DNA from 2 places in the Nesterenkonia halobia genome. Region 1 is predicted to be linked to the other one. Evidence: riboswitches for the same ligand, from Rfam matches in the RefSeq annotation. Region 1 holds a riboswitch; the other holds the start of a gene.
The links. Region 1 has a riboswitch for thiamine pyrophosphate ahead of ABD652_RS03930 (FAD-dependent oxidoreductase). Riboswitches for the same ligand answer to the same signal wherever they lie in the genome.
Positions count from the first base shown of each region.

Region 2: it holds a riboswitch for thiamine pyrophosphate, as region 1 does, so the genes downstream of both, ABD652_RS13400 (ECF transporter S component) here and ABD652_RS03930 (FAD-dependent oxidoreductase) in region 1, are expected to answer to the same signal.

Region 1 covers NZ_BAAAYG010000003.1:248,797-252,295, reverse strand. Annotated here, with positions in the region: gene ABD652_RS03945 (macrolide 2'-phosphotransferase) at 1-604, shown strand, start outside; gene ABD652_RS03940 (cation efflux transmembrane domain-containing protein) at 624-1,406, opposite strand; gene ABD652_RS03935 (ArsR/SmtB family transcription factor) at 1,406-1,765, opposite strand; TPP riboswitch at 1,894-2,000, shown strand; gene ABD652_RS03930 (FAD-dependent oxidoreductase) at 1,992-3,353, shown strand; gene thiS (sulfur carrier protein ThiS) at 3,360-3,499, shown strand, end outside.
Region 2 covers NZ_BAAAYG010000016.1:25,176-28,674, reverse strand. Annotated here, with positions in the region: gene ABD652_RS13410 (hypothetical protein) at 1-996, opposite strand, end outside; gene ABD652_RS13405 (DUF4235 domain-containing protein) at 1,236-1,508, opposite strand; TPP riboswitch at 1,674-1,797, shown strand; gene ABD652_RS13400 (ECF transporter S component) at 1,916-2,569, shown strand; gene ABD652_RS13395 (ATP-binding cassette domain-containing protein) at 2,566-3,499, shown strand, end outside.

The sequences.
Region 1 (3,499 bases):
TCCCGGGCTCAGCGTCCTCGAGGGCGAGCCGCAGTGGCATATGGACCCGGAGTCGCTGAGCTATGCGCGGTCGCTGGGCCGGCTGCTCGCGGAGCTGCACGCCGTCCCGCGGGCCGAGGTCGAGGCCGCCGGCGTCGAGATCTGCGAGCCCGACGAGGTCCGCCGGCGCTGGCGGCAGGACGTCGAGACCGTCGCCGAGGAGTTCACCGTGGACGGGTCGCTGCTGCGCCGCTGGCGCACCTGGCTCGACGAGGACGCCCTCTGGCCGCAGCGCTCGGTGATGACCCACGGCGAGCTCTATCCCGCGCACACGCTGATGGGCGAGTCCGGCGAGATCACCGGGGTGCTCGACTGGACCACCGCCCGCGTCGACGATCCCGGCCGGGACTTCATGCACCAGTTCGCCCTGGCCGGCCAGGACGTCTTCGCCGAGACCGTCGCCGCCTACGAGGCCGCCGGCGGGGCCGTCTGGCCGCGGCTGGCCGAGCACTGCCACGAGCTCTGGGCCGCCGGCCCGGTCGGCTATGCGAAGTTCGCCCTGCAGTCCGGCGACGACCACCACCGCAGCGCCGCCGCGGCGCTGCTCGACCCCGACGGCGACTGAGCCGTCCGGACGCCCGCGTTCAGCGCCGTCGACTCCGCGACTCCGGGGCGGCGGGCGCGCAGCAGCCGTCCGCGCAGCCGGCCTCCGGTGTCTCGTGCTCTGCGCCGTCGTCGTGCTCGAGCATCGCGCCCAGCGGCGTGCAGCACGCGTCGCCGCGCCAGGCCTCCACGCCCTCGCGGAGGGCGACGGCGGCGATGACCAGTGCCGCGATCGGATCGGCCCAGCTCCATCCCAGCGTGGAGTTGAGCACCAGCCCGACCAGCAGCACTGCGGAGAGCCAGCTGCAGATCAGCGTCTGCTTCGAGTCCGCCACCGCCGAGGCCGAGCCCATCTCGCGGCCGGTGCGGCGCTCGACCCAGGAGAGCAGCGGCATGATCGCCAGGCTGAGCGCGGCCAGCACGATCCCGACGGTCGAGTGCTCCGGCTCGGCGGCGCCGAGCAGCGTGCGCACGGCGTCGACGCCGACGACGAGCGCCAGCCCGACGAAGGAGGCGGCGATGACCCGCATGGCGGTGCGCTCGCGGCGATGCGGATCGGCGGCGGAGAACTGCCAGGCCACTGCGGCGGCGGAGAGGACCTCCACCGTCGAGTCCAGGCCGAAGCCGATCAGCGCCGAGGAGGAGGCCAGCCGCCCGGCGGCGATCGCCACGACGGCCTCGACGACGTTGTAGGTGATCGTCGCGGCGACGATGAGGCGCAGGCGGCGCTCCAGCAGCCGCCGGCGGGCCGGGGCCGGAGCGGCCGCCGGCGGCGCGGCGCCGGTCGGGGCCGCGCGCGGGGTGGAGGAGGGCGTCTCGCTCATCAGCAGGTGCACGCTCCGTCGGCGCAGCAGCACGCGGGGTCGACGGCCAGGGTGAGGTCGAGCAGATCGGAGAGCGCGGCGGTGAGCCGCGCGTCGGCCAGCCGGTACCAGGTCCGGCGGCCCTCCGGGGCGGCCTCGACCACGCCGCAGCCGCGCAGGCAGGAGAGCTGGTTGGACATCACCTGCCGGGAGACTCCGAGCATCTCGGCGAGGTCCGAGGGGCAGGCCGGCCCGCGGCGCAGGGCCAGCAGGATGCGGGCGCGGGTGGGGTCGGAGAGCGCGTGGCCGAAGCGGGCCAGCGCGGCCGAGTGGGTCAGCGTCGCCGTCTCGGCGTCCTCCGCGTTCTCTGCGCTCTGCACCGTCTCCGCGGGCGCCGGACGTCCCGGGCTCGCCGGATCGGGCATCGTCAGGGTCTCCATGCCCCCGACGATACACGATGCCGTGTACTGAATCATGGGGTCGCGGGCCGCGGAGGACTACACTGGGAAGCGACATCCGTGGGAGCCCGGGCCGGCCGGGCTGAGAGGGCGACGCCGCCGACCACTCGGACTCGATGCGGATCATGCCGTCGTGAGGAGGAGATCAGTGGGCGTCACCGTCGTCGGAGCAGGCATCGTCGGCCTGCTCACCGCTTGGAGACTGCGTCGCGAGGGCCATGCCGTCACTCTCGTCGCCCCCGACGTCGGCCGCGACGCCACCTACGCCGCGGCCGGGATGCTGGCCCCGATCAGCGAGGTCCAGTACGGCCAGGATCGGCTCTACCCGATCATGACCGCCTCCCGCGCCGAGTACTCTGAGTTCCTCGCCGAGCTCGCCCGCGCCGTCGACGCGCCGACCGGCTGGCGGGAGAACGGCACCATCCTGCTCGCCGCCGACCGCTCCGACCGCGACGCCGTCGCCGATCTGGTGGGCGTCCAGCAGGCCCACGGCATGGAGGTCGAGCCGATGACCTCCTCAGTGCTGCGCCGCCGCGAGCCCGCGCTGGCGCCGGGCGTCTCCAAGGGCTGGGACGTGCCCTCCGACCATCAGGTGGACCCGCGGCTGCTCACGGGCGCGCTCGCCGAGGCGCTGGCGGCCCCGCTGGACCCGGCCGCCTTCCCGGAGGCCGGTCCGGCCGCGCGGCAGCTCCGCGAGACGGTGGTCGCCCTGGAGCGCGACGACGACGGCGCGGCCGGTCCGGCCGCGCCCCGGTACCGGCTCACCCTGGCCTCCGGTGAGGAACTCGTCGACGAGCGGGTCGTGCTGGCCCCGGGGCTGGGCTACGGACGGATCGCGGGCATCCCGCGGCGGCATCCGCTGCCGCTGCGGCCGGTCCACGGTGACGTGCTGCGCCTGCGAGTCCACTCCGACCAGCTGGCCCCCGGCGAGGAGCAGCTGATCACCGCGACGATCCGGGCGATGGTCCGCGGCCGCAGCGTCTACCTGGTCCCGCGCGGCGACGGCGGGATCGTCGTCGGCGCCTCCTCCCGCGAGGACGGTATGGCCGGCACCCGCGCCGGGGCGGTGCAGGAGCTGCTCGACGACGCCGCGACGATCCTGCCGGCGGTCAAGGACATGGAGCTCGAGGAGATCACCACCCGGGCCCGGCCCGGCACCCCCGACGACATCCCGCTGCTCGGCGCGCTCGACGACGAGCCCGGCGTCGTCGTCTCCACCGGGTACTCCCGGCACGGCATCCTGCTGGCCCCGATCGGCGCTCGGCTGGCCGCCGCCCTGGTGGGCCCGCCGAGGTCGGACGCGCCGCGCGCCGCGGAGCTCTCCGCCGCCGACGCGGCGCTGCTGGCCTCGATGGACCCGGCCCGCGCGACGCCCGACGACCCCTCTGTCCCCTCTGACCCCTCCGAGCCCCATCCCGTCGGCGCGCCGGACGCCTCCGGCGAGCCCGCCGCGGCGGGAATGTCGCCGGGCCCGACACCTGTTCCTCCCACACCTGCACAGAAGGGTTGAGACTTCATGCCCACCGTGACCATCAACGACGAGGACACCAAGCTTCCCGACGGCGCGACCGTCGTCGACGCCGTCGCCCGCACCACCGGGCGCGAGCTGAACACCGACGGCACTCCGGTCGACGGCCGCCGCCTCGGCGTCGCCGT
Region 2 (3,499 bases), on a different contig from region 1:
GCCGTCCCAGCCCTGACGACGCAGGGCGTCCACGATCCGGGCGATCGCCGGGGCCCAGCCGTCGACCGTATGACGTCGGGTGATCCGCACCTCGATCCACCCGTGGTCCGCGGCGAGCTCGGCGCGATGCACATCGCGCTCGACCTGGCGCGGGGCGGAGTGGTGGATGCCCTCGTACTGCACGGCGACCCGCTGCTCGCGGAAGAGCAGGTCCGGCTGGAAGAGTCTGCGTCCCTGCGCGTCGACGACCCACTCGTTGACCTCGGGCTCGGGCAGGCCGGCCAGCATGATGGCCACGCGCAGCCGCGTCTCCTGCGGAGAATCCGCTCCGGGGCGTGCGAGCCCGGCGGCGCGGCGCACCCGTCGGATCCCGCGGCTTCCGGCCTTCGACTGCACCGCGGCGAGGAGGTCCTCGGACGCGGCGACCGCGACACCGGGTCCCTCGAAGGCGATCCTCGGGCTCCTGAGCAGCGCGTCGGCGGAGACGACGGCCTCGACCAGCGACTGCGACGCCGCACGATCCGCCCACGTCCAGGCGGGCGTGGTGACCGGGATGCCGGCGACCTCGGTGATGAACTCGCCGGAGATGTCGGCCCGGTGCGGCACGATCAGTCCTGGTCGTCGGATTCGTCCGCCGTCGCGCGGCACGGTGAGGTGGTGGGGCGCCCGGAGCCGCTCCTCCCAGAGCCCGAGGAGTGCGGCGGCGGTGCCATGGGTCGCCACTCGGGCGGTCCCGCGGGTCAGGCCCTGGAGCAGCGCGATCTCGCGGGCGTCGGGATGGGCGGAGTCGTCAGCTCCGCGGTACACGTCGGTGGTCAGCCGCTCGACGGTGCGGTGGTACCGGCCGCGGCGCAGGTCACGCGGAGCGAGTCCTTCGTCGTCGAGGAGCTGGGCCCGTGTGCGGCCGGCCGTGCCGGCGCGGATCGGTGCTCCGCGCCGGCGGTCGCCGAGGACGAGGTCGTCTGTGGCCGAGGGGTCGGACGGGGAGGGAGACATGGCCCCATCCCAGAGGGCGGCTCGCGCTCCCGCCAGCGCTGCGGGGGTCGCTGTGGATGACGCGGCGCGTCGTGCCGCGGGGCTTGGACGCTGTGCAGGAACCTGCCGCGTCCCGCCTCGGCTCCTACGTCATCGAGTGGCCGCCGGTGACGAGAGTTCTGCGCCTGACGAGGGGATCGGCGGCCGATTCCTCGTCACCGGCGGCCACTCGACGCCGGGCAGGAGCCGCGGGACGAGTCTCAGACCTCCGAAGGGTCCTGATAGGCGCCCTTGATCTTGCGCATCGAGGCCTTCGCCCCGCGCTGGGAGAGGACCTGCACCCCGGCGGAGAGCGCCGCGGAGCTCACCGCGAAGATCAGCGCCTTCTGCAGCGAGATGTCCTCGTCCTCGGAGCTCTTCGGCGTCTCCTCGCCGGTGGCCTGCTTCCACGCGAACTCGAAGGCCTTCGTGGCCGCGAAGCCGCCGGCCAGCGAGATCCCGGTGGTCAGCAGCTTGTCCATGATCTTGTCCATCGGCACTCCTCGCCGTTCGGTCTCTGTGCGCACCCGGCCGACGCCGCGCGGACCGCGGGCGGTCGACCTCGCCCCCAGCCTAGCCCAGCCGTGGCAGGCGTGGTCATCGTCCCGGCGACCTCTCCCCGCCGCGCCGGGCGTGGGGTACGGTGGTCCACGTCATTCGAGACACGACAGGGGAGCGCCCCTCGGCACGCACGTGCCGGAAGGCGCTGAGAGTGGGCTGAAGGCCCAGACCCTCGAACCTGATCAGGCCAGCACCTGCGAAGGAAGTCGAGACTCGTCCTCGGATGCCGGATCGCCGACGACGGCGGCACCCGTCCGCACCTCTGCGGATCCGCCGCGCCGTCGCCTCCGGCTCTCTCCTGCGTGCTCGTGGTCCATCACTGTCACGACCAGGGAGCATCATGAGCAGCACCGCCGCATCGACGTCAGCCTCCGGGGCGATCCAGGGCGCGAGGACCGCGCGCTGGTCGGTCTCGGACATCGTCGTCGCCTCCACCCTCGCCGTCGCCGCCGGCGTCATCTTCTGGGGATGGAACCTCAGCTATCAGCTCGTCGGCGGCCTCTTCGCCGCGTATCCGCCGGCGGCCACCATCGTCCACGGCATGTGGCTCTTCCCCGGCGTGCTCGGCGCGCTGGTCATCCGCAAGCCCGGCGCGGCGATCTACTGCGAGCTCGTCGCCGCCGTCGTCTCCGCCCTGCTGGGCTCCCAGTGGGGGCTGACCGTGCTGTCCTCGGGCTTCGTGCAGGGCCTGGGCGCCGAGCTGGTCGTGATGGCCTTCCTCTACCGCCGCTTCACCCTCGACGTCGCCGTGCTCGCCGGCGCGCTCTCGGGCTTCTTCGGCGGAGCGACCTACCACTGGATCATCCCGATGTACGCCTATGCGCCGCTGGAGACGTTCGTCCACATCGGCTGCTTCGCCCTCTCCGGGGCGATCATCGCCGGGGCGCTGATGTGGACTGCGACCCGCGGGCTGGCGGCGACCTCGGTGCTCGGGCCGCTGGCCTCCCGGCGGGCCCACCGGGAGCCCGTCGTCGGCGCCGGAGCGGGCCGATGAGCGCGACGTCGACGCCCCGGGAGACCCTCGACGGCGCCCGACGCGGGACGGCGCCGGGCGTCTCCGGGCCGTCCGGGTCGCCCACGTCCCGCGCGTCCGACGCCTCCGTGCGCCCGGCCGGCGTCGAGGTCCGGGCGGAGAGCTGGACGTTCCAGCACGCCGACCGTCCCGCTCCAGCGCTGGCGGACCTGGATCTGCACCTCGCCCCAGGGGAGAAGGTCCTGCTGGCCGGCCCGTCGGGCGCGGGGAAGTCCACGCTGCTGCACGGGCTGGCCGGGGTGCTCCACGACGAGGACGCCGTATCGGCCGGCACGCTGCGCCTCGACGGCGCGGCCCCCGACGCCGCCCGCGGCCGGGCCGGGCTGATGCAGCAGGACCCCGAGTCGCAGGTGGTGCTCTCGCGGATCGGCGACGACGTCGCCTTCGCCGCGGAGAACCTCGCCGTGGAGCGGGAGCAGATCTGGGTGCGGGTGCGCGAGGCGCTCGACGCCGTCGGGCTGGGCCCCGGCATCGAGGGGGCGAGGGCCGACGACGTCGCCGAACAGCTGCTCGACCACCCCACCGCCGAGCTCTCCGGCGGGCAGAAGCAGCGCCTCGCGCTGGCCGGGATCCTGGCGATGCGCCCGGGGCTGCTGCTGCTCGACGAGCCGACGGCGAATCTCGACCCGGCCGGCGTCGCCCAGGTCCGCGACGCGGTCCTCGCCGCCGCCGCGGCCACCGGGCCGACGCTGGTCGTCGTCGAGCATCGGCTGGGCGTCTGGGCCGAGCACTGCGACACGCTGGTCGTCCTCGAAGCCGGCGGCGGGGTGCGCCGCCGCGTCGACGCCGCCCGGGTCGCCGACGACGAGCCGCTGCGCGAGGAGCTGGCGGCCATGGGGCTCTGGGTCCCCGATCGGCCGCCGCAGCTGCCGACGTGGTCGCCGCGCCGCG